4 regions of the Microbacterium immunditiarum genome follow, and region 2 is predicted to be linked to each of the others. Evidence: predicted binding sites of a transcription regulator. Region 2 holds the regulator's gene; each other region holds the start of a gene.

Region 1 (5,502 bases), 1.0 Mb from region 2:
CTCGTGAGCGTCTCGGTCGTCGGCTGGCCGACGACCGCGCCGACCGACGTGTGGGTGTACACGGGCGGTCCGATCGGCGTGCTCTACATCTTCCTGTCGGCGGCGCTCGTGCCTCACACGGGCGTGTTGCTGTTCGGCCTCGCGGTCGTCGCCGGGCAGCTCGTGACGTCGGTCGCGCTCGACGCCGTATGGCCGGCGCTCGGCAGCCCCGGCCTCCTGCAAGAGGTCGCGATGGTCGCGGTCGCGCTGCTGTCGGTGGTCGTCGCGGCGGCGCCGTGGCGGCGGCGCCGGAGAGTGTGAGTCAGAGCGGCGCCTGCGTCGAGGTGTCGGATGCCGCGGCATCCGCTTCGCTCGCGTCGCGATTCTCGCCCTTCTTCGCCTTCTTGCCGGCGGGCATGCGCGAGAGGTGCTTGCGGGCGTCGACGGCCTTGCGCCGTCCGAGCCGGGCGCGCGGGAGCTTCCCGCCGACGTAGAGCCAGCCCAGCAGCTCCTCGTTCTTCTTCAGGCCGTGTGCCTTGGCGACGGCCTTCGAGCGCGTGTAGTGGCCGGTGCGCCAGATGACGCCGTAGCCGGCCTCGTCCAGCAGCAGGCTCAGCATGTGCGCGACGCCCGAGGCGACCGCCTCCTGCTCCCACCGCGGAACCTTGTCGCTCTTCCTGTAGCTCGCGACGACGGCGATGAGCAGCGGTGCGCGCAGGGGCTTCGACGACGAGCCCTTGTCGCCGGTCGCCTTGTTGATCGCGCGACCAAGGCGCTCGCGGTCGGCGCCCCGCAGCTCGATGAGCCGCCACGGGCGCAGCGACGAGTGGTCGGCGACGCGACCCGCCGCCGAGACGAGCGTCAGCAGCTCGGCGCGGGTGGGCGCGGCATCCGTCACCTTCGACCAGGACCGGCGCGAGCGCACCGCCTCGAGCGCGGATCCGGATCCGGTCATGTCTCGGGGACGAAGTCGAGCGCGATCGAGTTCATGCAGTACCGGTCGCCCGTGGGGGTGCCGAAGCCGTCCGGGAACACGTGCCCCAGGTGCGACCCGCAGCTCGCGCAGCGGACCTCGGTGCGGACCATGCCGTGGCTGCGGTCCTCGATGAGCTCGACCGCCTCGGGGCGCACCGATTCGTAGAAGCTCGGCCACCCGCAGTGCGAGTCGAACTTCGTCCCGCTCTTGAAGAGCTCGGCGCCGCACGCGGCGCACGTGTAGAGGCCGGCCCGGCTCTCGTCCAGCAGCTCGCCCGTCCACGGGCGCTCGGTCGCCGCCTCCCGCAGCACCGCGAACTGCTCGGGCGTCAACTCCTCGCGCCACCGCTCGTCGGACTTCTCCACCGCGTAACCCATGACTCCTCCTCGATCTCCTCCATTCAACCCGACGCACGGCCGCCGGGACCCGGGTGCACCTGCGTTCTCGCCCAGAATGGGGGAGTGACAGCGGATGCAGCGGCCGACGTGGCCGATCGCTACGCGCGCTTCGCCGACGACGCCCGCGGCCGTTCGGCCCTGTACGAGGAGTGGGCTCGCGGGGTGGTGCGTCACGACGCCGTGCGCGCGATCATCGCCCGCATCCCGGCCGATCGCAGGCAAGCCCCGCTCGTGTTCGCCGTCACGCGCCTTCTCGGTGCGCCCGAAGCCGACTTCGCCGCATGGGCGGAGTGGCTCGTCGCGCATGCCGATGCGGTCGTGGCCGAGTGCACTCGGCGCAGCCTCCAGACGAACGAGCCGCTGCGGTGCGCGGCGCTGCTTCCCGCGCTGAGCCTCGTCGACGGGCCGATCGCGCTGATCGAGGTCGGTGCGAGCGCGGGCCTGTGCCTGTACCCCGACCACTACTCGTATCGCTATCGCGGCCCCGGCGGTGTGACGGCGCTCGACCCCGCGGACGGGCCGTCGACGGTCGTGCTGTCGAGCGACCTGACGGCGGACGACGACCGGATGCCGCCCCTGCGGCTCCCCGAGATCGTGTGGCGCGCGGGCGTCGACCTCGACCCGCTCGGTGCGGGCGACCCCGACGACAGGCGGTTCCTCACGACGCTCGTCTGGCCCGGCGAGGAAGGGCGCATCGAGCGCATCGAGGCCGCGCTCGACATCGTCGCGGCCGACCCGCCGCTCCTCGTGCGCGCGGACGCGACCGCCGAGGGGGTGATCGCCTCGCTGGCGGCACCCGCTCCGCGCGATGCCACCCTCGTCGTGACCACGCCCGGAGTCCTCCCGCACATCCCGCGGGCGGGGCGCGTGCGCCTCGCGCGGGCGATCGATGCCCTCGGCGCGCGGTGGATCACGATCGACCCTCCCGCGCTCCACGCCGACCTCGCCGCGATCGTGCGACCCGGCGGATCTCCCATCGATCCGGGGGTGTGGGACGCGTTCGTGCTCGCGCTGGACGGCGTTCCGCTCGCGTCGGTCGATCCGCTCGGGGCATCCGTGGCGTGGCGCCCCGTCGCGGGGCGGTCGTCGACTTAGCGTGGGCATGTGCCCCTCACCGACCGCGAACGCGCCATCCTCGACTTCGAGGGCGAGTGGCGCCGGCACGTCGGCGCGAAGGAGGAGGCGATCCGCGAAGACCTCGGCATCTCGCCGGCGCGCTACTACCAGCTGCTGGGGCGCCTGATCGACACGGCCGAAGCGCAGGCGTACGACCCGATGCTCGTGAAGCGCCTTCGCCGCATGCGTGATCGGGGGCGCGGCGAAGCCGCCGACGAGCGCAAGCGAGTGATCGCGGGGACCACCCCGGGATCAAAGTAGGAAGCACGCGCGCGCGGCCGGGTGTCGTTCGGCCGCGTTGAGACGGATGCCCCAGGCGACGCCGGGTACCATCGTGGGGTGCCGAAAACGACCTATCCCCGGGATCGCTTCGACGACCTTCCCGAGGAGTCGACCGGCCGCGTCGGCGCTCACCGCGCCGAGAACCCGCGCATGCGGGGCTGGGTCGTGCTGCTGTGGGCGCTGCTGGCCACGGCGGTGCTGATGACCGTCGGCATCTTCGGCACCCTCGTCGCGCAGGGGCGCATCGTGCTCGCGCCCGAGCCCGAGCCGACCGTCGAGCCGACCCCTGTCGTGACGCCCGTCGTCGACACGTCGTTCTCGGTGCTCGTGCTCAACGCGACGCCCGAGTCCGGGCTGGCGACGCGCACCAAGGACGAGATCGTCGCTGCCGGCTGGGCAGCCGACGCCGTCACCGCGGGCGAGGCCGGGGCGGACGACTTCCCCGAGACGACCGTCTACTACGCCTTCCCGGCCGATGAGGCCGCCGCGGCCGGCCTCGCCGACGTCATCGGCGGCGCGCGCGTCGCGATGGACGCGACCTATCAGCCGCCGGACGACCCCAACACCCCCGACGACGAGAGCCAGACCAAGCAGCTCGTCGTGGTGCTCGGGCTCGATCGCGTCGCACCGCCCGAGACACCCGCGTCCTGACCGCGAGCCCGTCACCGGGGCTCTGTGTTACCGGCGTGTGAAGAGTTGGGGGCATCCGTGTCAACTCCTGCCCTCGGGCCGGTGCGCAGGCGACCTCCGAACCTACGATGGGCCCCACGTTCCACCCGCACCACAGGAGATTCGCATGGCCCAGGGCACCGTCAAATGGTTCAACGCTGAGAAGGGATACGGCTTCATCACGGTCGCCGACGGCCAGGACGTCTTCGTCCACTACTCGAGCATCGACATGGCGGGGTACCGCGTCCTCGAGGAAGGGCAGACGGTCGAGTTCACCCTCGGCTCGGGCCAGAAGGGCCCTCAGGCCGAGTCGGTCCGCGTGGTCACCGGGTAGCGGCATCCGCTCGTCCCCCTCGCCCCGCGTCGTCGCATGCCGGGGCGCTTGAGCGCGGCTTGCACTCCCCATGGGCGAGTGCCAGAATGGGTTAGCACTCGCGTTTGTCGAGTGCTAAGACCGTAAGCCAACGTCCGGGAGGGACGACACAGACATGGCAAAGATCATCGCTTTCGACGAAGAGGCACGTCGCGGCCTCGAGCGAGGCCTGAACACGCTGGCCGACGCCGTCAAGGTGACCCTGGGCCCCCGTGGTCGCAACGTCGTGCTCGAGAAGAAGTGGGGCGCCCCCACGATCACGAACGACGGCGTTTCGATCGCGAAGGAGATCGAGCTCGACGACCCGTACGAGAAGATCGGCGCCGAGCTGGTCAAGGAGGTCGCGAAGAAGACCGACGACGTCGCCGGTGACGGCACGACGACGGCCACCGTCCTCGCCCAGGCACTCGTGAAGGAAGGCCTGCGCAACGTGGCCGCGGGCGCCGACCCGATCGGCCTCAAGCGCGGCATCGAGAAGGCCGTCAAGGCTCTCTCCGACGAGCTGCTCGCGTCGGCCAAGGAGGTCGAGACCAAGGAGGAGATCGCCGCCACCGCGTCGATCTCGGCCGCTGACACCACCATCGGCGAGCTCATCGCCGAGGCGATCGACAAGGTCGGCAAGGAGGGCGTCGTCACCGTCGAGGAGTCGCAGACGTTCGGCACCGAGCTCGAGCTCACCGAGGGCATGCGCTTCGACAAGGGCTTCATCAACCCCTACTTCGTCACCGACCCCGAGCGCCAGGAGGCGGTCTTCGAGGACCCCTACATCCTGATCGCGAACCAGAAGATCTCGAACATCAAGGATCTTCTGCCGATCGTCGACAAGGTGATCCAGGACGGCAAGGAGCTCGTCATCATCGCCGAGGACGTCGAGGGCGAGGCTCTCGCGACGCTCGTGCTCAACAAGATCCGCGGCATCTTCAAGTCGGCCGCCGTCAAGGCGCCCGGCTTCGGCGACCGCCGCAAGGCCCAGCTGCAGGACATCGCGATCCTCACGGGCGGCCAGGTCATCACCGAGGAGGTCGGTCTCAAGCTCGAGAACGCCACCCTCGACCTGCTCGGCCGTGCGCGCAAGGTCATCATCACCAAGGACGAGACGACCATCGTCGAGGGTGCCGGTGAGCCCGCCCAGATCGAGGGCCGCGTGACCCAGATCCGCCGCGAGATCGACAACACCGACAGCGACTACGACCGCGAGAAGCTCCAGGAGCGCCTCGCCAAGCTCGCCGGCGGCGTGGCCGTCATCAAGGCGGGTGCGGCGACCGAGGTCGAGCTCAAGGAGCGCAAGCACCGCATCGAGGACGCCGTCCGCAACGCGAAGGCGGCCGTCGAGGAGGGCATCGTCCCCGGTGGTGGCGTCGCGCTCATCCAGGCGGGCAAGGCCGCATTCGCGACCCTCGAGCTCGAGGGCGACGAGGCGACCGGCGCGAACATCGTCAAGGTGGCCATCGAGGCTCCGCTCAAGCAGATCGCGCTGAACGCCGGTCTCGAGCCGGGCGTCGTCGCGAACAAGGTCTCGGAGCTGCCTGCGGGTCACGGCCTCAACGCCGCGACCGGCGAATACGGCGACCTCTTCGCGCAGGGCATCATCGACCCCGCCAAGGTGACCCGCTCGGCGCTGCAGAACGCCGCGTCGATCGCCGGCCTCTTCCTCACGACCGAGGCCGTCGTCGCCGACAAGCCCGAGAAGGCCGCTGCCCCCGCCGGCG
Region 2 (5,502 bases):
ACGCCGCCGTCGGGGCGACGCAGGCGCCGGATCTGATGCAGTACCCGCCGGAGCGCAGCATCCCGGCGGAGTCCTCGTGGCGCATCGGCAGCGGCGAGTCCCGTTTCCACACCGCGAGCGAGGCGCTCATGTCGTGGACCGCGCTGCGCGGGGCGGGTCTGACGCTCGCGGACGTGCGCCCCGCATCAGGCCCGATGTACTCGGGCGTGAGCTTCGACAACGAGGGCAACCCGATCGCGCCGAGCAAGCTCGAGGTCGAGCAGCGCTTCGACGCCGACGGCACGCCGTTCGTGAGCGGCGGCATGACGATCCAGCTCGAGGGGCGCGTGCGCGGCATGCGTGCGGGCGGTGAGCTGCGCGTGATCTTCGCCGTCGAGGAGCCCCGCCGCGTCGGCTTCGCCCTGGGCACCGTCGGCGACTCCGTCGTCAGCGGCGAGGAGTCGTTCATGCTCGACTGGCACGACAACGACGAGGTGTGGTTCACCGTGCGGGCGTTCGACCGCCCCGTCGGCATGCTGTACCGCCTGTTCCCGCGGCTCGTGCGGCGCCGCCGGCGCGAGCTGTTCACGCGGTACCTGCGCGCGATCTCGCCGCTGTACGCGACTCCGGCCTGATGGGCGCCGCGCTGCCGATCGGAGAGGCGGTCCCCGCGGACGGCGCGCTCCCCGACGAGACCTCGATCGGTCCCGCGACGCCGTTCAGCGTCTACCTGCACGTGCCTTTCTGCCGCGTGCGCTGCGGATACTGCGACTTCAACACGTACACCTCGAGCGAGCTGCGCGGCGCGCGGCAGGACGAGTACGCCGACACGCTCCTGCGCGAGGTCGCCCTCGCGCGCAACGTGCTCGCGGCGAAGGGCCCGCTGCGTCCCGCCTCCACTGTCTTCTTCGGCGGCGGCACGCCGACGCTCCTGCCGCCCGGCGACCTCGCGCGGATGCTCGCCGGCGTGCGGGACGCCTTCGGGATCGAGGCGGGTGCCGAGGTCACTGTCGAGGCGAACCCCGACACGGTCACGGATGCCACGGCAGCCGAGCTCGCGGCATCCGGCGTCACTCGGCTCTCGATCGGCATGCAGTCGGCCGTCCCGCATGTGCTGGCCGCGCTCGACCGCACGCACGAGCCGGCGAACGTGCGAACGGCCGTCGACGCCGCCCGTGGCGCGGGACTCGACGTGAGCGTGGACCTCATCTACGGCGCGCCCGGGGAATCGCTCGCGGACTGGCGCAGCTCGGTCGAGACCGCGCTGACTCTCGAACCCGACCACGTGTCGGCGTACGCGCTCATCATCGAGGAGGGCACGAAGCTCGAGCGCCAGATCCGCCGGGGCGAGGTTCCCGCGCCCGACGACGACCTGCAGGCCGACATGTACGAGCTCGCCGACGAGCTGCTGGGGGCGACGGGTTTCGAGTGGTACGAGGTCTCGAACTGGGCGCGCGGCGCCGAGCACCGCTCGCGCCACAACCTCGCGTACTGGCGCGGTCACGACTGGTGGGGCTTCGGACCGGGAGCGCACAGCCACGTCTCGGGCGTGCGGTTCTGGAACGTCAAGCATCCCGCCGCATACGCACAGCGCCTCGCCTCGGGCGAGACCCCGGCGGCCGGTCGGGAGAGGACGGATGCGGCGGCCCGCGCCCTCGAGGGCGTGCTGCTGGGGACGCGCATCCGCGAGGGCTACCCCGTCTCGGAACTGCTGGGGGAGGGGCGCCACGCGGTCGCCCGACTCATCGCAGACGGGCTCATCGACGGTGCGGAAGCGCTCCACGGGCGCATCGTGCTGACGCTGCGCGGGCGCCTGCTCGCCGACGCCGTCGTGCGCGCCCTGACGCCGGGGCTGTGAGCCCGCGTTTCTCAGTCGATGCCCCAGGTCGTCCGCTAGAATTGGCACTCACGACAGCAGAGTGCCAAGCGGGAGGGTGAATGGTCAGCGAACGCGGCCTCCAGGTCCTGCGGGCGATCGTGCAGGACTACGTCGACACGAACGAGCCGGTCGGCAGCAAGTCCATCGTCGAGCGGCATGCCTTCGGCGTGTCCGCGGCCACCATCCGCAACGACATGGCCCAGCTCGAAGACGAAGAGTTGATCGTCGCCCCGCACACGTCCTCGGGTCGCGTGCCCACCGACAAGGGCTACCGCGTGTTCGTCGACCACCTCGCGGAGCTGCGCCCGCTGACGTCCGCCCAGCGCTCGGCGATCATGGCGTTCCTCGAAGATGCCGGCGACCTCGACGACCTGCTCGTCCAAACGGTCCGCGCGCTCACGCGCCTGACGGGCCAGGTCGCGATCGTCCAGTACCCCTCCTTCTCGCGTGCGAGCGTCTCGCATGTCGAGCTCGTCCAGCTCGGCGGCGGCCGCATGCTCGTGATCATCGTGACCGACACCGGCCGGGTGTCGCAGCGCCTCGCGAACGTCCGCGGCGAGTACTCCGAAGACGAGGTGCAGCGCCTGCGCGCGGCGGTCTCGTCGGTGATCGTCGGCAGGTCGGTGCGCGACGGCGCCCACCTCGTCGACGAGCGGCTGGCCGAGGCATCCGCCGCCCCCGCGTCGGCGAAGCCGGCCGCCATCGACGACGCGACGGTCGAGCTCCTGCGGGTCGTGTCCGAAGAGCTCGAAGAGTTCCGGCAGGACCGTCTCGTGCTCGCCGGCGCGGCGAACCTCGCTCGGCGCGAGTCGGACTTCCGCGGCAGCATCTATCCGCTGCTCGAGGCGATCGAGGAGCAGGTCACGCTCCTGCGCCTCGTGAGCGAGATGCACGCCGACGACCAGGGACTCTCGGCGAGCATCGGGCGCGAGAACGAGCCGTTCGGACTGGCCGAGGCGTCTGTCGTCGCCAGCGATTACGATGCGACGGGCTCGCTCGCCCGCGTGGGCGTCATGGGTCCGACGCGCATGGACTACCCCACGAACCTCGCGGCGGTGCGAGCCGTCGCGCGCTACCTCACCCGGATGCTCCACGACGAGAACTCGCGCTGACGAGGCATCCGTGACGATCGATCCCGCGGAACGCGGGCGGGAAGGCGAATGTGGCTGACCACGACCACTACGAGGTCCTCGGCGTCTCACGAGACGCCAGCCAGGAGGAGATCAAGAAGGCGTACCGCCGGCTTGCGCGCGAGCTGCACCCCGATGTGAACCCCGGCGAGGAGGCGTCCGAGCGGTTCAAGCTCGTCACCCACGCGTACGACGTGCTGAGCGATCCCGAGCAGCGGCGCCGCTACGACATGGGCGGCGACTCGCCGTTCGGCGGCGCGAACGGGTTCGGCGGGTTCAGCGACATCTTCGAGACCTTCTTCGGGGCGGCGGGCGGCACGCGCGCGGCGCGGCCGCGGTCCCGGCGCGAGCGCGGGCAGGACGCCCTCGTGCGCGTCACGCTCGACCTCAAGGACGTCGTCTTCGGCGTGCACCGCGACATCGAGGTCGACACGGCCGTGCTGTGCGAGACGTGTCAGGGCTCCTGCTGCCAGCCGGGCACGGGGCCCGTCACGTGCGACATCTGCCACGGTGCGGGCTACGTGCAGCGGCAGGTGCGGAGCCTCCTCGGCAACGTGGTCACGAGCCAGCCGTGCACGGTGTGCCAGGGCTACGGCACGACGATCCCGTACCCGTGCGTCACGTGCCAGGGTCAGGGCCGCGTGCGCGCGCGCCGCACGGTGTCGATCGACATCCCGGCCGGCGTCGAGACGGGGCTGCGCCTTCAGCTTCCCGGCTCGGGCGAGGTCGGCCCCGGTGGCGGCCCCAACGGCGACCTCTACATCGAGGTCACGGTCGCCCCCGACGAGGTGTTCAGCCGCGACGGCGACGACCTGCTCGCGACGCTCGAGGTGTCGATGCCCGACGCGATCCTGGGCACGACCACCACGATCGAGTCGCTGGACGGCCCGGTCGACCTCGAGCTGCGCCCCGGCGTCCAGTCCGGCGACGTGATCACGGTCCGCAGCCGCGGCATCACGCCTCTGCGCGGCACGCAGCGCGGTGACCTCCGCATCGGCGTGCACGTCGTGACGCCCACGCGCGTCGACGGGCGATCGCGCACCCTCATCGAGGAGTTCGCGAAGAAGACGAAGCCCCCGGCCCCACGGCTCGCGCATTTCCAGCAGGGACTGTTCGCGAAGCTGCGCGACCGCTTCCGGAACGGCTGACACGGATGCCGCTGCACTTCCTCCTCGATGAGCAGGTGCTCGCGCGCCCGGGCGAGACCGTCGTGCTCACGGGAGCCGAGGCGCACCACGCCGCGAGCGTCCGCCGCGTGCGCGTCGGCGAGGAGGTGACGGTCGGCGACGGTCAGGGCGCGTGGCTCACCGGAACGTGCGAGTCGGTCGCACCGCGCGAGGTCGTCGTGCGGATCGACGGGCGGACGGATGTCCCGGCGCCGGCGCCGCGGGTGGTGCTCGTGCAGGCTCTCGCGAAGGGCGACCGCGACGAGCTCGCGGTGCAGGCGGCGACCGAGCTCGGGGTCGACGAGATCGTGCCGTGGCAGGCGTCCCGGAGCGTATCCCGCTGGGACGCCGCGAAGGCCGCGAAGGGCCGCGCGCGCTGGGCGACGATCGTGCGCGAGGCCGCGAAGCAGGCGCACCGCGCGTGGGTGCCCGAGGTGGGCGGGCTCGTCACCACGAAGCAGCTCACGCAGCGCGTCGCGCAGGGCGGGGCATCCGCGTTCGTGCTCGAGCCGGCCGGTGACGAGCGCCTCACCGCCATCGCCCTGGACCCGGCAGACCCGCGCGACCTCGTGCTCGTCGTCGGTCCCGAGGGCGGCATTGCGCCTGAGGAGCTGCGGGCTCTCGCGGATGCCGGCGCCCGGCTCGTGCGCCTGGGCGGCACCGTGCTGCGCACGTCGACCGCCGGCCCTGCTGCGCTCGCCATCGTGAATGCGGCGCTGGGTCGCTGGTGACCCACGCCGCGCGAACGGCTCGCTAACTAGACTTGTCCGCATGAGCGAACCCTCGATCTTCACGCGCATCTTCACCGGTGAGATCCCGTCCGAGATCATCGCGCAGACCGAGAACGTGTTCGCGATCCGCGACATCAACCCGCAGGCGCCCGTGCATCTGCTCGTGATCCCCAAGTCTCAGGAGTACCGCGATGTCGTCGAGCTCGCCGCCGGCGACCCCGATCTGCTCACCGAGATGATCGGGCTCGCCAACACCCTCGCATCCGAGCACGCCGACGGCGACTTCCGGCTGATCTTCAACCGCGGCGCCGGCGCCGGCCAGACGGTGTTCCATGTTCACGCCCATGTCCTCGCCGGGGGACTGGAGGAGAGAAGTCTTTGACCGACAACGAACCCGCCGTCGAGCGGGTCTACGCCGACGGAGTCGCCATGGTGCAGCTCCTCGGTCCCCAAGACCGCCTGCTGCGCGTCGTCGAGCGTGAGCACCCCGACGTCGACGTCCACGTGCGCGGCAACGAGATCACCCTCACCGGCGACGCTCCCGCCGTCGCCGCGGCCCGTGCGCTCGTCGACGAGCTGCTCGCGATGACGAAGGCGGGGCAGGGCCTGGATCCGGT
Region 3 (5,502 bases), 1.5 Mb from region 2:
GTACTCCCACGCGAGCTCGTGGTGGATCTTGTGCAGGCGCCCGTCGACAAGCATCGAGTTCTCCGTCGACCCCGTGCCGTCGGTCCACCTCCCACCGACCTGCACGCCGATCACGCGCCCGTTCGAGACGCCCGAACCGGCGCCCCAGTTCCACCTCACGTCGTAGGGCCAGCGGCCGCGGCCGTGGTCGAGCACTGCCCAGGACTGCCCCGCCGGCACCTCGCGCGTCACGCCGTCGAGCGTGAGCGTCCCGCGCGCCGGGCGCGCGACGTCCTTCACCGTGTACTGGAACCGCGTCGCGCTCCACGGCACGACGACCGCGAGCCGCTCGTGCCCGTCCGGCTGCTCCGCGACGACGTCGAACTCCGCCCCCGGGATGCGAGCGCGTAGGCGCGTGCCGCCGTCCACTTCGTCGATGTCGATCTCGAGATCCTTGGCGCGTGCCCTGGCCGGCCCCGCCTCGAGGCGCGGCGCGAGATCGACGCCCCGCGCGGGCAGCAGCGTCGCGTTGCGGGACCATGTGCGCTCGCGCACCCTGTCGAGCACCCACACCTCGTGCACCGCGGCGTAGTCGATCGACGAGACGGTGAGGGCGAGGATGTGCGTCGGGGTGATGACGTTCCAGTACTCCCAGCGCTTGTTCCGGCCGAGTCCGCGGCCGATCCCGGAGGTGTCGACCAGCGGATGCCGCGCCCACCCGATCGCGTCGGTGTTGAGCCGCCCGTTGGGGCGCGTGAGCGACACCGGCGCGGTGAGCTCTCGCTCACGACGGGAGGCCGCGGTCGTGGGCGAGGTGCGCGCGGGCGCGGTGGAATCGGCGGTCATCGGCTTCCTTGCTGACGTTCCGGTTCGGGCTCCGTCGATCCTAGGCGACCCCGCTCCGCCAGGCACAAGCGCGCCGGTGGTGAAAGCGCCGGGCTGAATCGGCCTCCGCGACGTCTCCCAGACGCCCGATCCCCGTTTCCGCCCGGCGCTTTCACGCTTCGCCCGGGTACGCGCGCCCGAACACACGAAACGCCCCGGGCGGGGCCCGGGGCGTGTGGTGATGCGAGGCTACTGCTCGATCGGCTGTGGGGTCTCGCTGCTCTCGTGAGCTTCGATCGTGTGCGGGGCATCTTCGGTCGAGACCGGGATCTTGCGCGGCTTCGCCTGCTCGCTCACCGGAATCGTGACGCTCAGCACGCCGTTGCTGTAGCCGGCCGAGATGCGATCGGTGTCGATGCCCTGGCCGAGGTTGAGCTGGCGCACGAAGCTCGCCGCCTCACGCTCGCGCGTGATCCACTTGACGCCCTCGCCGGAGGGGAGTGTGCGCTCGGCGCGGATCGTCAGCAGCTGACCGTCGACGTCGATGTCGACCGAACCGGGGTCGATCCCCGGCAGATCGGCGGTCAGCACATAGTGATCCCCGTCGCGGTAGAGGTCCATGGGCATGCGCCTCGGCCCGCGTGCGGTCTCGAAGAGGCTCGACGCCAGCCGGTCGAGGTCGCGGAACGGATCGTATGTCGCCATCGGGGTCTCCTTCTCTTCTCTGAGGGTCCGAGTTGAGTCGACTCGACTCAACTGACACCAGGTTAGCACTCGGCCCCAGAGAGTGCTAACGAGATGATCGTTCGCCCACAGCGAACAAGCGGGATGGGGCCGCCGCTCAGCGTCGCTGGAAGGCGACGAGCCCCACGAGGTTCCCCTCGGAATCGCGCACGAACGCCTGCCACTCCTCGTGCCCCGCCGGGCCGAGCGTGTCGTCCTCGTGCGTGAAGATGACGTGCGGCTTCTCGACGACCTCGGCCAGCCCGTCGAGGCGCTCGATCGCCTCGTGCACGTTCTCGACGTGCAGGTAGATGAGCGACGACGGCGCGCTTCGGTCGAGCAGCAGCCGCACGCCGTCGAGGTCGAAGAAGAGGAGTCCGGGCGGGTCGAACCTCGCCGTCGGAGTGCGGTCGAGCAGCACGGTGTAGAACTCGGCCGCCCGATCGAGGTCGTCGGCGTGCTGGGCGATCTGAACGAGTCTCACGAGGTCAGTGTGACACGGGCCCCGCCTGTCAGAGGCGTGCCCGAGCGCGATCGCCACTCCTCACGGGTTGAGCTCACGATGAGCACGGGGGATGCGGCCCTGAACGATCGGTAGCGTTGACGCCATCTGCAACGGAGGAGGCACATGAGAATCGACGGCACGACTGCCCTCGTCACCGGCGGCGCCTCGGGCCTCGGAGCCGCGACCGCCGCGAGCCTGGCCGAGCGCGGGGCATCCGTCATCGCCCTCGACCTGCCGCAGGGCGTCGAGAAGGCCGAGCCGCACGACGGCGTGCGGCTGGTGGCAGGCGACGTCACGAGCGAAGACGACGTCCAGGCGGCGCTCGACGGGATCGATCCGGATGCCGCGCTGACGCGCGATGCGGGTGGTCGGCTGGCACGAGCGTAGGAGATGATGCGGAGGTAGGACGGATGCCGCGTCGGCCGTCCTCCCTCGGGCGCGTTTCCTACCCCGATGCACCCACGTCGCGACCCCGCCGTAGGGTGGCGCCATGCACACTCGCACCGATCCCAGGCTGCAGGTCGTGACCGGTCCGATGTTCGCCGGCAAGTCCGAGGAGCTGCTGCGGAGGGTCCGACGGGCGCAGATCGCGGGACTCGCGGTCGAGGTCATCAGCCACGCCCTCGACGATCGCCGAGGCGCCGGCCAGGTCAGCTCGCACTCGGGCCTCAGCGTGCCGTCGCGCGCGGTGTCGACTGTGGAAGAACTGTCTTCGTATGCGCGCGAGGGCGACCTCGACCTGGTGGCGATCGACGAGGCGCAGTTCTTCGGCGCCGACCTCGTGCCCGCGGTCGACGCGCTCGTCGCCGACGGGCTCACGGTGGTCGTCGCCGGCCTGTGCGTGACGTTCGACGGACGCCCGTTCGAGCCGCTGCCGTCGCTCATGGCGATCGCCGAGGACGTCGTCAAGCTCACCGCGGTGTGCACGGTGTGCGGGGCGGATGCCGCGTTCCACCAGCGCCTCGCTCCGGACGACGCCGGCGACCCGAACGTCCCCACTCGTGAGCAGGTCGGCGGCATCGAGTCGTACCAGGCGCGCTGCCGGCGCCACTTCACCGGGCGCAGGGCCCGGGGCTGACGCGAACGGTCAGCTCGCGCGGACACCGCCGTCCCGCAGCGCGGCGCCGACCTCCACGAGGTGCGGGATCGCCGCCTCGACCATGCCCATCGTGCCCGTGAGCGAGATGCGGAAGTGGCGCGGCTGGTCGAAGAGGGTCCCGGGCATGATGTAGACGCCGCGGGCGGCGAGCGCATCGCAGTACGCGACCGCGTCACCGCCGGGTGCCCGGCCCCACAGATAGAAGGTGCCCTCGGGCCGTGTGACCTCGAACGAGGCATCCGTCAATGCCGCGTAGAGGCGGTCGCGCTTGCGCGTGTACTCGGCGAGGTCGATCGAGACGGTCTCGAGCGCGGGCACGGAGTACTGCATGATCGCGTCGGGGAAGCCCCACCCGATCGCGAGCCCGATGGGCATGAGCGCTTCGCGCAGCTCGTCGCGCTCAGCGGCCGGGATGAGTGGCGACAGGGCGAGGTATCCGAGCCGCTGGCCCGGGGCGAGGAGGACTTTGCCGTAGCTGTAGTCGATGACGGTCCACGGGTACGAGCCGGCGGGGCTCGCGAAGTCGATGCCGTCGAACCGGATGCGCCGGTAGGGCTCGTCCGACATGAGCCAGATACGGCGGCCGTGCTTCGCGGAAGCTTCTTCGAGCACGGCCGCGAGCGCGTCCCATGACGACTTCGGATAGACGCGCCCTGTCGGGTTGGCGGGCGAGTTCACGATGACGACCCGCGTGCGCGGCGTGATCGCGCGGGCGATCGCTTCGACGTCGAGGTCGAACGTCTCGGGGTCGAGCGGCGCCCGCACAGGAGTGAGGTCGCCCACGCGCAGCATCGGCTCGTAGCAGAACCACCCGGGCAACGGGATGATCACCTCGTCGCCGGCGTCGGCGAGCAACGCGAGCGCGAGCGACATCGCCCCGAACGCACCCTGCGTCATCGCGATGTCGGCCGGTTCGAAGTCGAGTCCGAGTTCAGCGGAGAGACCGGATGCCACGACCTCCTGCGCTTCGGGCTCGCTCGTCTTGTACGCGAACCAGTCGTCGGACTGCGGCTCGACCTGCTCGCGCATGGCGGAGACGAGCCCCGGCAGCGCGAGCTCGTGCGGATTGCCGAACGTCAGGTCGATGGCATCCGCATCGTCGATCGCCTCGATGCGGCCGAAGAAGGCCGTCACCACGTCGACCGCGAACTTCGCTTCACTCGCGCGTGCGGAGATCGTCACGAGAACCACCTCGTTCCCCAGTGCCGGATGTGCTGGTTCAGCATTGCGTCGCACGGGGTGCGCGTCAATGACCCGATCGGTCAGGGAAGCAGCGCGTCGAGTCCGAAGTACACGAGGTACACAGGCCACACCATGGCCTGCAGCAGCCCGAGGATCACGCCCCAGAACGAGCCGTCCGAGTTCGAGATGAAGTAGATGGCGGCGCCTATATAAGCCAGCAGGAAGAAGACGACCCACGGGCCGCTCGACTCCACGACCCTGACGCTGCGACTGTCTGCGGCCATGACCCCTCCTGAGGCTCGATCTCCCTCATCGTGCGGCGCGGCGAGGTGCGAGGAGGGGCCGAACGTCCCGTGGTCGGTTCTCTGTGAATCGACCTGCCGCCGGCTCGGGCGAGAATGGGATGGCTGTCGACGGTGTGGTGTCGGCGGGCCCGTGGGCGTGGGGTGAGAGTGCGAGTCCGACAGATCCTGGTGTCGTTCGTCGTGGCCGTTTCGACGGCCGTGGCGCTGTCGGCGTGTGTGCCGCAGGCGCACGTCGATGCCGGCGGGCCCTCGAAGGACTCGGATGCCACACAGTCCGCCACCTTCGTCGCGGTGGTCGACGGCGACACGATCGAGACGAGTGCGGGAACCGCTCGGCTCATCGGGATCGATACACCGGAGCGCGGTGAGTGCGGGCACGACCAGGCATCCGCTGCCATCTCGGGCGTGCTCGCACCCGGCGATCTCGTGACGCTCGAACTGCCGGTCGGGCAGAACGACCAGGACAAGCACGGGCGCCTCATCCGCTACGTCACCACTCCGGGCGGGGTCGACCTCGGACTGCTCCAGCTGGAGGCGGGCAACGCAGTGGCGCGCTACGACTCCCGCGACGGGTACCCGGCGCACCCACGGGAGCCGGACTACCACTCGTCGCAACTGGCGACGGCCGGTCCGGACGGCTCGGTCATCACGGCCGGATGCCAGGCGGCAGCGATTGCACCGCCGGCGGTCGCGGATCGCTGGTGGGAGCAGTACTCGTCGTGCACGAAGCTCAAGCGGAACGACGTGGGCGATCCGATCGGCCCGTTCGACCGGAACGACCCCGCGCAGGCGGAGATCTACGACTGGTTCGCGCACCGCACCGGGAACGGAGGCGACGGGGACGGTGACGGACTCGCGTGCGAGTGACCTTCGCGTTCGGGCGG
Region 4 (5,502 bases), 800 kb from region 2:
CACGCGGAGTACTTGGTGGACCGGCTCGACGAGTGCGAACCGGCGGTGCGGGACGCGCTCGCTGTGGAGGCGGTCGCGCTTGCGGAGGAGTACCCGGTGGGGGTGTTCCGGCGGGCGCTGCGGAAGCTGATCGAGATGCACCGGTCGGTGACCCTGGCGCAGCGGCATGAGGTGGCGGTGGGCAGGCGGCGGGTGGTGGTGGAGCACGCGGATGACGGGATGGCGTGGCTGAGCGCGTACCTTCCCGCGGTGGAGGCGCACGCGATCTACGGGCGGGTCACCGCGATCGCGAAAGCGATCAAGGCCCCGGGCGAGGATGCTGCCGCCATTGAAGAGACGCGGACCATCGGCCAGCTCCGTGCGGATGTGCTGGCCGATCTGCTCATCGAGGGGGACACGACCCTGCACCCGGTGGAGGCGCGCGGCATCCGCGCGACGGTCGCGGTGACGGTGCCGGCTCTCACCCTCCTGGCGGACACGGACGCTGATCGTGCCGCGGCGGGGTTGGCACCCGCGGTCGTGGAGGGGGGGCCGATCCCGCTGGAGAAGGCCCGGGAGTTGTGTGGGGGTGCGGACGGGTGGATGCGGGTGCTCACCCACCCCGAAACGGGCATGGTGCTCTCGGTGGGCCGGTCGCAATATCGTCCGCCGCCGATGCTGCGGAAGCTGGTCAGGTGGCGGGCGGACCGGTGCATGGCACCCGGATGCGGCATCCCCGCCTCCCGGTGCGAGATCGATCACACCATCGCGTGGGAACACGGCGGGGAGACCTCGCTCGACAACCTCGCCCCACTGTGCAAAGGGCATCACACCGTGAAGCATCGCGGTGGCTGGCGGGTCAGACAAGTCCCCGACAGCGGGGGAGCCCTCGAGTGGACCTCGCCCGCGGGTCGCACCTACGTGGTGCAACCGGAACGGCGGGTGCCGGTGTTCCGACCCACCGACACCGCCACCGCACCCTTCTGAATCGGGCCCCGGGCCTGGATCACTCTCAGGCGGCGGATGCCGGGCGCCGCACACGCTCGGCGAGGATCGCGCGCCGGCGGGAGCCCACGCGCGTGACGAAGAGCGTCGCCTCCTCCGGCCCCCGGAGCTTGAGCGCCGTGCGGTAGGCGGCCGGATCGATGTCGACGCCGCGCTTCTTGATCTCGAGGCGTCCGACGCCGCGGTCGCGCAGCGCGCGAGAGAGCTCCTTCGTCGCAGTGGGCAGCTCGTCGACCACGCGGAACGTCGAGACGAAGGGACTCGTGAGCGCGGCATCCGAGGTCAGGTACGCGATGTGCTCGTCGAGCATGCCGGCGTCGAGCGACCGGGCGACCTCTCCGATGAGGCGCGCGCGGATCACCGCCCCGTCGGGCTCGTGCAGGTACGCGCCGAGCGCGCGGACGGGCTCGTCCGGGGCATCCGCCGCGGCCGTGAGCTCGTGCGCGGTGTCGTCGCGGATCACCAGCGCTGCACGCCGCACGCCTTCTCGTGCGAGCGTTCCCGACCACAGGACGAGCTCGATCGTCGACCCGTCGGCGCTCACCCACTGGGCCTCGACGTCATCCGGGATGAGGTCGCGGTCGATGGCCGGTCCGAGCTTGATGCCGGTCGGGATGCGCGAGGCGAGGTCGAGCGCCCAGTCGAGCGAGGGCGACCAGTCCTCCGGGCGCGTACGCGACGTCTCCTTGTGCCCGGCCGTGCGGCGCGCGGGGTCGAGCCACACGGCGTCGACGCCGGCGAGGTCCGCGTCCTCGGCGCGGCCGTGCCGCACCGAGACCTGGTCGCCGAAGGGCGCGAGGTTGTACGCGGCGATCGCGGCGGTGATCTCGTCGGCGTCCACGGCCTCGACGTGCAGCCCGAGAGCGGCGAAGCCCAGCGCGTCGCCGCCGATGCCGCATCCGAGGTCGGCCACCGTCTCGACGCCCGCGTCGCGGAAGCGTCCCGCATGCTTCGCCGCGACCACGAGCCGCGTCGCCTGCTCGAGCCCCGCACGGGTGAAGAGCATCCGCTGCGCGAACTCGCCGAACTTCGCCTCGGCGCGCTGACGCAGTCGCGCCTGGCCGACGACCGCCGAGACGAGGTCGGGGGAGTGTCCGTCCTTGCGCAGGCGGGTGACGGCGGCCGCGACATCCGCCGTCGAGTCGATCGGGTCGAGGCTGTCGAGCAGCCGCAGACCCTCGGGAGTCAGCAGTGCGGTGAGCTCGGCGACATCCATCCGGCCAGCCTACGGCGCGCCCGCGGGTTGGCACTCACGTTGCATGAGTGCCAGCGCATCCATAGACTGCTGTTAGCACTCTCGATGTGAGGGTGCTAACGAGTCTTGAGTCTCAAAGGAAAGCAGAGGTAGACCCGTGTCGGTTTCCATCAAGCCGCTCGAGGACCGCATCGTCATCAAGCAGGTCGAGGCCGAGCAGACCACCTCCAGCGGTCTGGTCATCCCCGACACCGCGAAGGAGAAGCCCCAGGAGGGCGAGGTCGTCGCGGTGGGCCCCGGCCGCATCGACGACAACGGCAACCGCATCCCGCTCGACGTCGCCGTCGGCGACCGCGTCATCTACAGCAAGTACGGCGGAACCGAGGTGAAGTTCGGCGCGGACGACTTCCTCGTCCTGTCGGCTCGCGACGTGCTGGCGGTCGTCGTCCGCTGACGCTCGTCTCGCGCGGAGCGCGTTCTGCGAAGAGGGTCGGATGCCGCGGCATCCGACCCTCTTCGCTGTTCCCGCGCGCCCGCGCGCTTCGCGCGGCGGTGCCCCCGGTGCCGAGATTGCGCATTTGACGGGTTCTCCCGGCCTTGCGGCGCGGAACGTGCAATCTCGGCGGGTGGGCTGGGCGGGCCCGACGCCCGTGGGCGGGTTCTAGGCTGGATCGGTGACTCGTGATGTCCGGGCCGCGGATGCGCACGCCGCTCGCGAACGCACCCTCGGCGGCATGTACGCGTTCACGGCATACCTGCTGTGGGGGTTCCTGCCGCTCTACTTCCTGATCCTCGCGCCGACCGGGCCGTGGGAGATCGTCGCGTGGCGGGTCATCCTGTCGCTCGTCTTCTGCGCGCTCCTGCTGACCGTCACCCGCAATTGGGCGAACGTGTGGCGCATCCTCCGCACGCCGAGACTCGTGTGGCTCACCGTGCTCGCGGGCGGGCTCATCTACATCAACTGGCAGGTCTTCCTCGTCGCGACGCTCACGGGCCACGTGATCGAGACGAGCCTCGGATACTTCATCAATCCGCTCGTGACCGTGCTCCTCGGCGTCATCGTGCTGCGCGAGCGCGTGACCGCCACGCAGTGGGTCGCCCTCGGAATCGCCGCGGTCGCTGTCATCGTCATCGTCGTCGGCTATCGCGCGTTCCCGTGGATCGCGCTCGCGCTCGCCTTCAGCTTCGGCATCTACGGACTCGTGAAGAAGAAGATCGGGCCGTCGGTCGATGCCGTGAGCGGACTCACGTTGGAGTCGCTGTGGCTCACTCCGATCGCCATCGTGCAGCTCGTCGCGGTGGGGTTGACGACCGGCATCACGATGGGTCAGGTGAGCCTCGCGCACACGCTGCTGCTCCTGTGCGCCGGCGCCGCGACCGCCATCCCACTGCTGTTCTTCGCGGCGGGGGCACGCCGCGCGCCGCTCACGGTGCTCGGGCTCATGCAGTTCGTCGCGCCGGTCATGCAGTTCATCACGGGTGCGTGGCTGCTGGGCGAGCCGATGCCCACGGAGCGCTGGATCGGCTTCGGCCTCGTGTGGCTCGCGCTCGTCGTGCTGACCGTGGACTCGCTGCGCAACGCGCGGCGCGCACGGGTCGTCGCGTCGGACGTCGGCGCGGTCACCTGACCGTCCAGCGGTGCGGGAGCGGTCGGATCAGCGCACGAGCCGCGCGATGGCCTCGCTCGCCTCGCGGAGCTTGATCTCGGCCTCTTCGCCGCCGGCCTGCGCCGCGTCGACCACGCAGTGCCGCAGGTGATCGTCGAGGAGCCCGAGAGCGACCGCTTCGAGCGCGCTCGTCAGGGCGCTGATCTGGGTGAGGATGTCGATGCAGTACTTCTCGTCCTCGACCATCTTGTGGATGCCGCGCGCCTGTCCCTCGATGCGCTTGAGGCGGTTGAGGTACTTGCCCTTGTCGCTGATGTAGCCGTGGTGGCTGTGCTCGGACGGAACGCCGGCGGAGCCGGGGACGAAGTCGACGGGGCCGATCGCGGTGTCGGTCATCGTGGTGCTCCTTCGGTGCGGCGCGCGAGCGCGGCGGAGGCGCTCGCGGCGGGGGCGATGTCGAGTCGCCGCAGCAGCTGCGCGTTGACGGCCACGACGATCGTCGAGAGGGACATGAGGATCGCGCCGACCGACATCGGCAACACGAATCCGAACGGCGCGAAAACGCCCGCGGCGAGAGGGACTGAGACGAGGTTGTACCCCGCGGCCCACCACAGGTTCTGCTTCATCTTGCGGTAGCTCGCGCGTGACAGTTCTATCACCGAGAGCACTGCTCGCGGGTCGTCACCGGCAAGGATCACGCCCGCGGATGCGATCGCGACATCGGTGCCCGCGCCGATCGCGATGCCGACATCCGCGGCCGCGAGCGCAGGGGCGTCGTTGACGCCGTCGCCGACCATCGCGACGCGACGGCCTTCGGCGTGCAGCTCCGCGACCTTTGCGGACTTGTCTTCGGGGCGCACGCCGGCGAAGAACCGACGGATGCCGAGCTCTGCCGCGACGGCGCGGGCGACGGGCTCCGCGTCGCCCGTGATCATCACGACCTCGACGCCGACGGCGTGGAGGGCCGCGACGGCTTCGCGCGACTCGGGGCGGATCTCGTCGTCGAGGCGCAGGGCGCCGACGACGGCGCCGTCGCGCAGCACGTGCAGCACGGTCGCGCCGTCGTCGTGCCACGACGCGGTCTCGGGCAGCTCGGTCGCACCGTTGTCGGCGAGAAGTCGCGGGCCGCCGACCCGCACGGTCCGGCCGACCACGGTCGCGCTCACGCCCACCGCGGGGGAAGAGGTGAAGTCCGCGGCCTCTGGAACGCGCAGGCCGCGCTCAGTGGCGAACCGCACGATGGCTCGCGCGAGGGGGTGCTCGCTGTCGGCCTCGGCCGCGGCGGCGAGCGCGATCACGTCGTCCTCGCCGACCGTGCCGGCGGTGGCGACGCCCGTCACGGCGGGCTCGCCCTTCGTGAGCGTGCCAGTCTTGTCGAAGAGCACCGCGTCGACCGTGCGCATCGCCTCGAGGGCGAGGCGATCCTTGACGAGGACGCCGCTGCGCGCCGCGCGCTCGGTCGCGATCGCGACGACGAGCGGGATGGCGAGGCCCAGCGCGTGGGGGCACGCGATCACGAGGACCGTGATCGTGCGGACGACCGCCTCGTCGGGCATGCCGAACGCGGTCCACACGACAGCGGTCGCGAAGGCCGCGCCGAGGGCGAACCAGAAGAGCCAGCCGGCCGCCCGATCGGCGAGGCGCTGCGCGCGCGACGTCGAGCTCTGGGCCTCGGCGACGAGCCGCTGGATGCCCGCCAGCGCGGTGTCGCCGCCG

Evidence for each region. The regulator HrcA, encoded in region 2, represses chaperone genes, less so after heat shock. The targets are predictions, from matches to a motif close to TTNGCACTCGNNNNNNNCGAGTGCNAA.
Region 1: groL (chaperonin GroEL) is a predicted target of HrcA. The motif match lies at 3,846-3,872, and genes of this name have one in related genera.
Region 3: BJ991_RS05440 (Hsp20/alpha crystallin family protein) is a predicted target of HrcA. The motif match lies at 1,572-1,598, and genes of this name have one in related genera.
Region 4: groES (co-chaperone GroES) is a predicted target of HrcA. The motif match lies at 2,228-2,254, and genes of this name have one in related genera.

Annotation. Positions count from the first base shown of each region.
Region 1 is NZ_JACCBV010000001.1:1,735,588-1,741,089, forward strand. Features, by position in the region: gene BJ991_RS07975 (DMT family transporter) at 1-300, shown strand, start outside; gene BJ991_RS07980 (nitroreductase family protein) at 302-934, opposite strand; gene msrB (peptide-methionine (R)-S-oxide reductase MsrB) at 931-1,332, opposite strand; gene BJ991_RS07990 (DUF2332 family protein) at 1,417-2,448, shown strand; gene BJ991_RS07995 (DUF3263 domain-containing protein) at 2,458-2,730, shown strand; gene BJ991_RS08000 (LytR C-terminal domain-containing protein) at 2,809-3,402, shown strand; gene BJ991_RS08005 (cold-shock protein) at 3,548-3,754, shown strand; gene groL (chaperonin GroEL) at 3,909-5,502, shown strand, end outside.
Region 2 is NZ_JACCBV010000001.1:2,755,410-2,760,911, reverse strand. Features, by position in the region: gene BJ991_RS12905 (DUF1990 domain-containing protein) at 1-614, shown strand, start outside; gene hemW (radical SAM family heme chaperone HemW) at 614-1,837, shown strand; gene hrcA (heat-inducible transcriptional repressor HrcA) at 1,918-2,970, shown strand; gene dnaJ (molecular chaperone DnaJ) at 3,021-4,136, shown strand; gene BJ991_RS12885 (16S rRNA (uracil(1498)-N(3))-methyltransferase) at 4,142-4,885, shown strand; gene BJ991_RS12880 (HIT domain-containing protein) at 4,926-5,267, shown strand; gene BJ991_RS12875 (PhoH family protein) at 5,315-5,502, shown strand, end outside.
Region 3 is NZ_JACCBV010000001.1:1,222,513-1,228,014, reverse strand. Features, by position in the region: gene BJ991_RS05445 (DUF2804 domain-containing protein) at 1-825, opposite strand, end outside; gene BJ991_RS05440 (Hsp20/alpha crystallin family protein) at 1,054-1,509, opposite strand; gene BJ991_RS05435 (methylmalonyl-CoA epimerase) at 1,646-2,011, opposite strand; gene BJ991_RS05430 (SDR family NAD(P)-dependent oxidoreductase) at 2,156-2,419, shown strand; gene BJ991_RS05425 (thymidine kinase) at 2,523-3,110, shown strand; gene BJ991_RS05420 (aminotransferase class I/II-fold pyridoxal phosphate-dependent enzyme) at 3,120-4,313, opposite strand; gene BJ991_RS05415 (hypothetical protein) at 4,394-4,597, opposite strand; gene BJ991_RS05410 (thermonuclease family protein) at 4,766-5,485, shown strand.
Region 4 is NZ_JACCBV010000001.1:3,555,543-3,561,044, reverse strand. Features, by position in the region: gene BJ991_RS16550 (HNH endonuclease signature motif containing protein) at 1-966, shown strand, start outside; gene BJ991_RS16545 (class I SAM-dependent methyltransferase) at 992-2,200, opposite strand; gene groES (co-chaperone GroES) at 2,337-2,633, shown strand; gene rarD (EamA family transporter RarD) at 2,914-3,807, shown strand; gene BJ991_RS16530 (metal-sensitive transcriptional regulator) at 3,835-4,182, opposite strand; gene BJ991_RS16525 (heavy metal translocating P-type ATPase) at 4,179-5,502, opposite strand, start outside.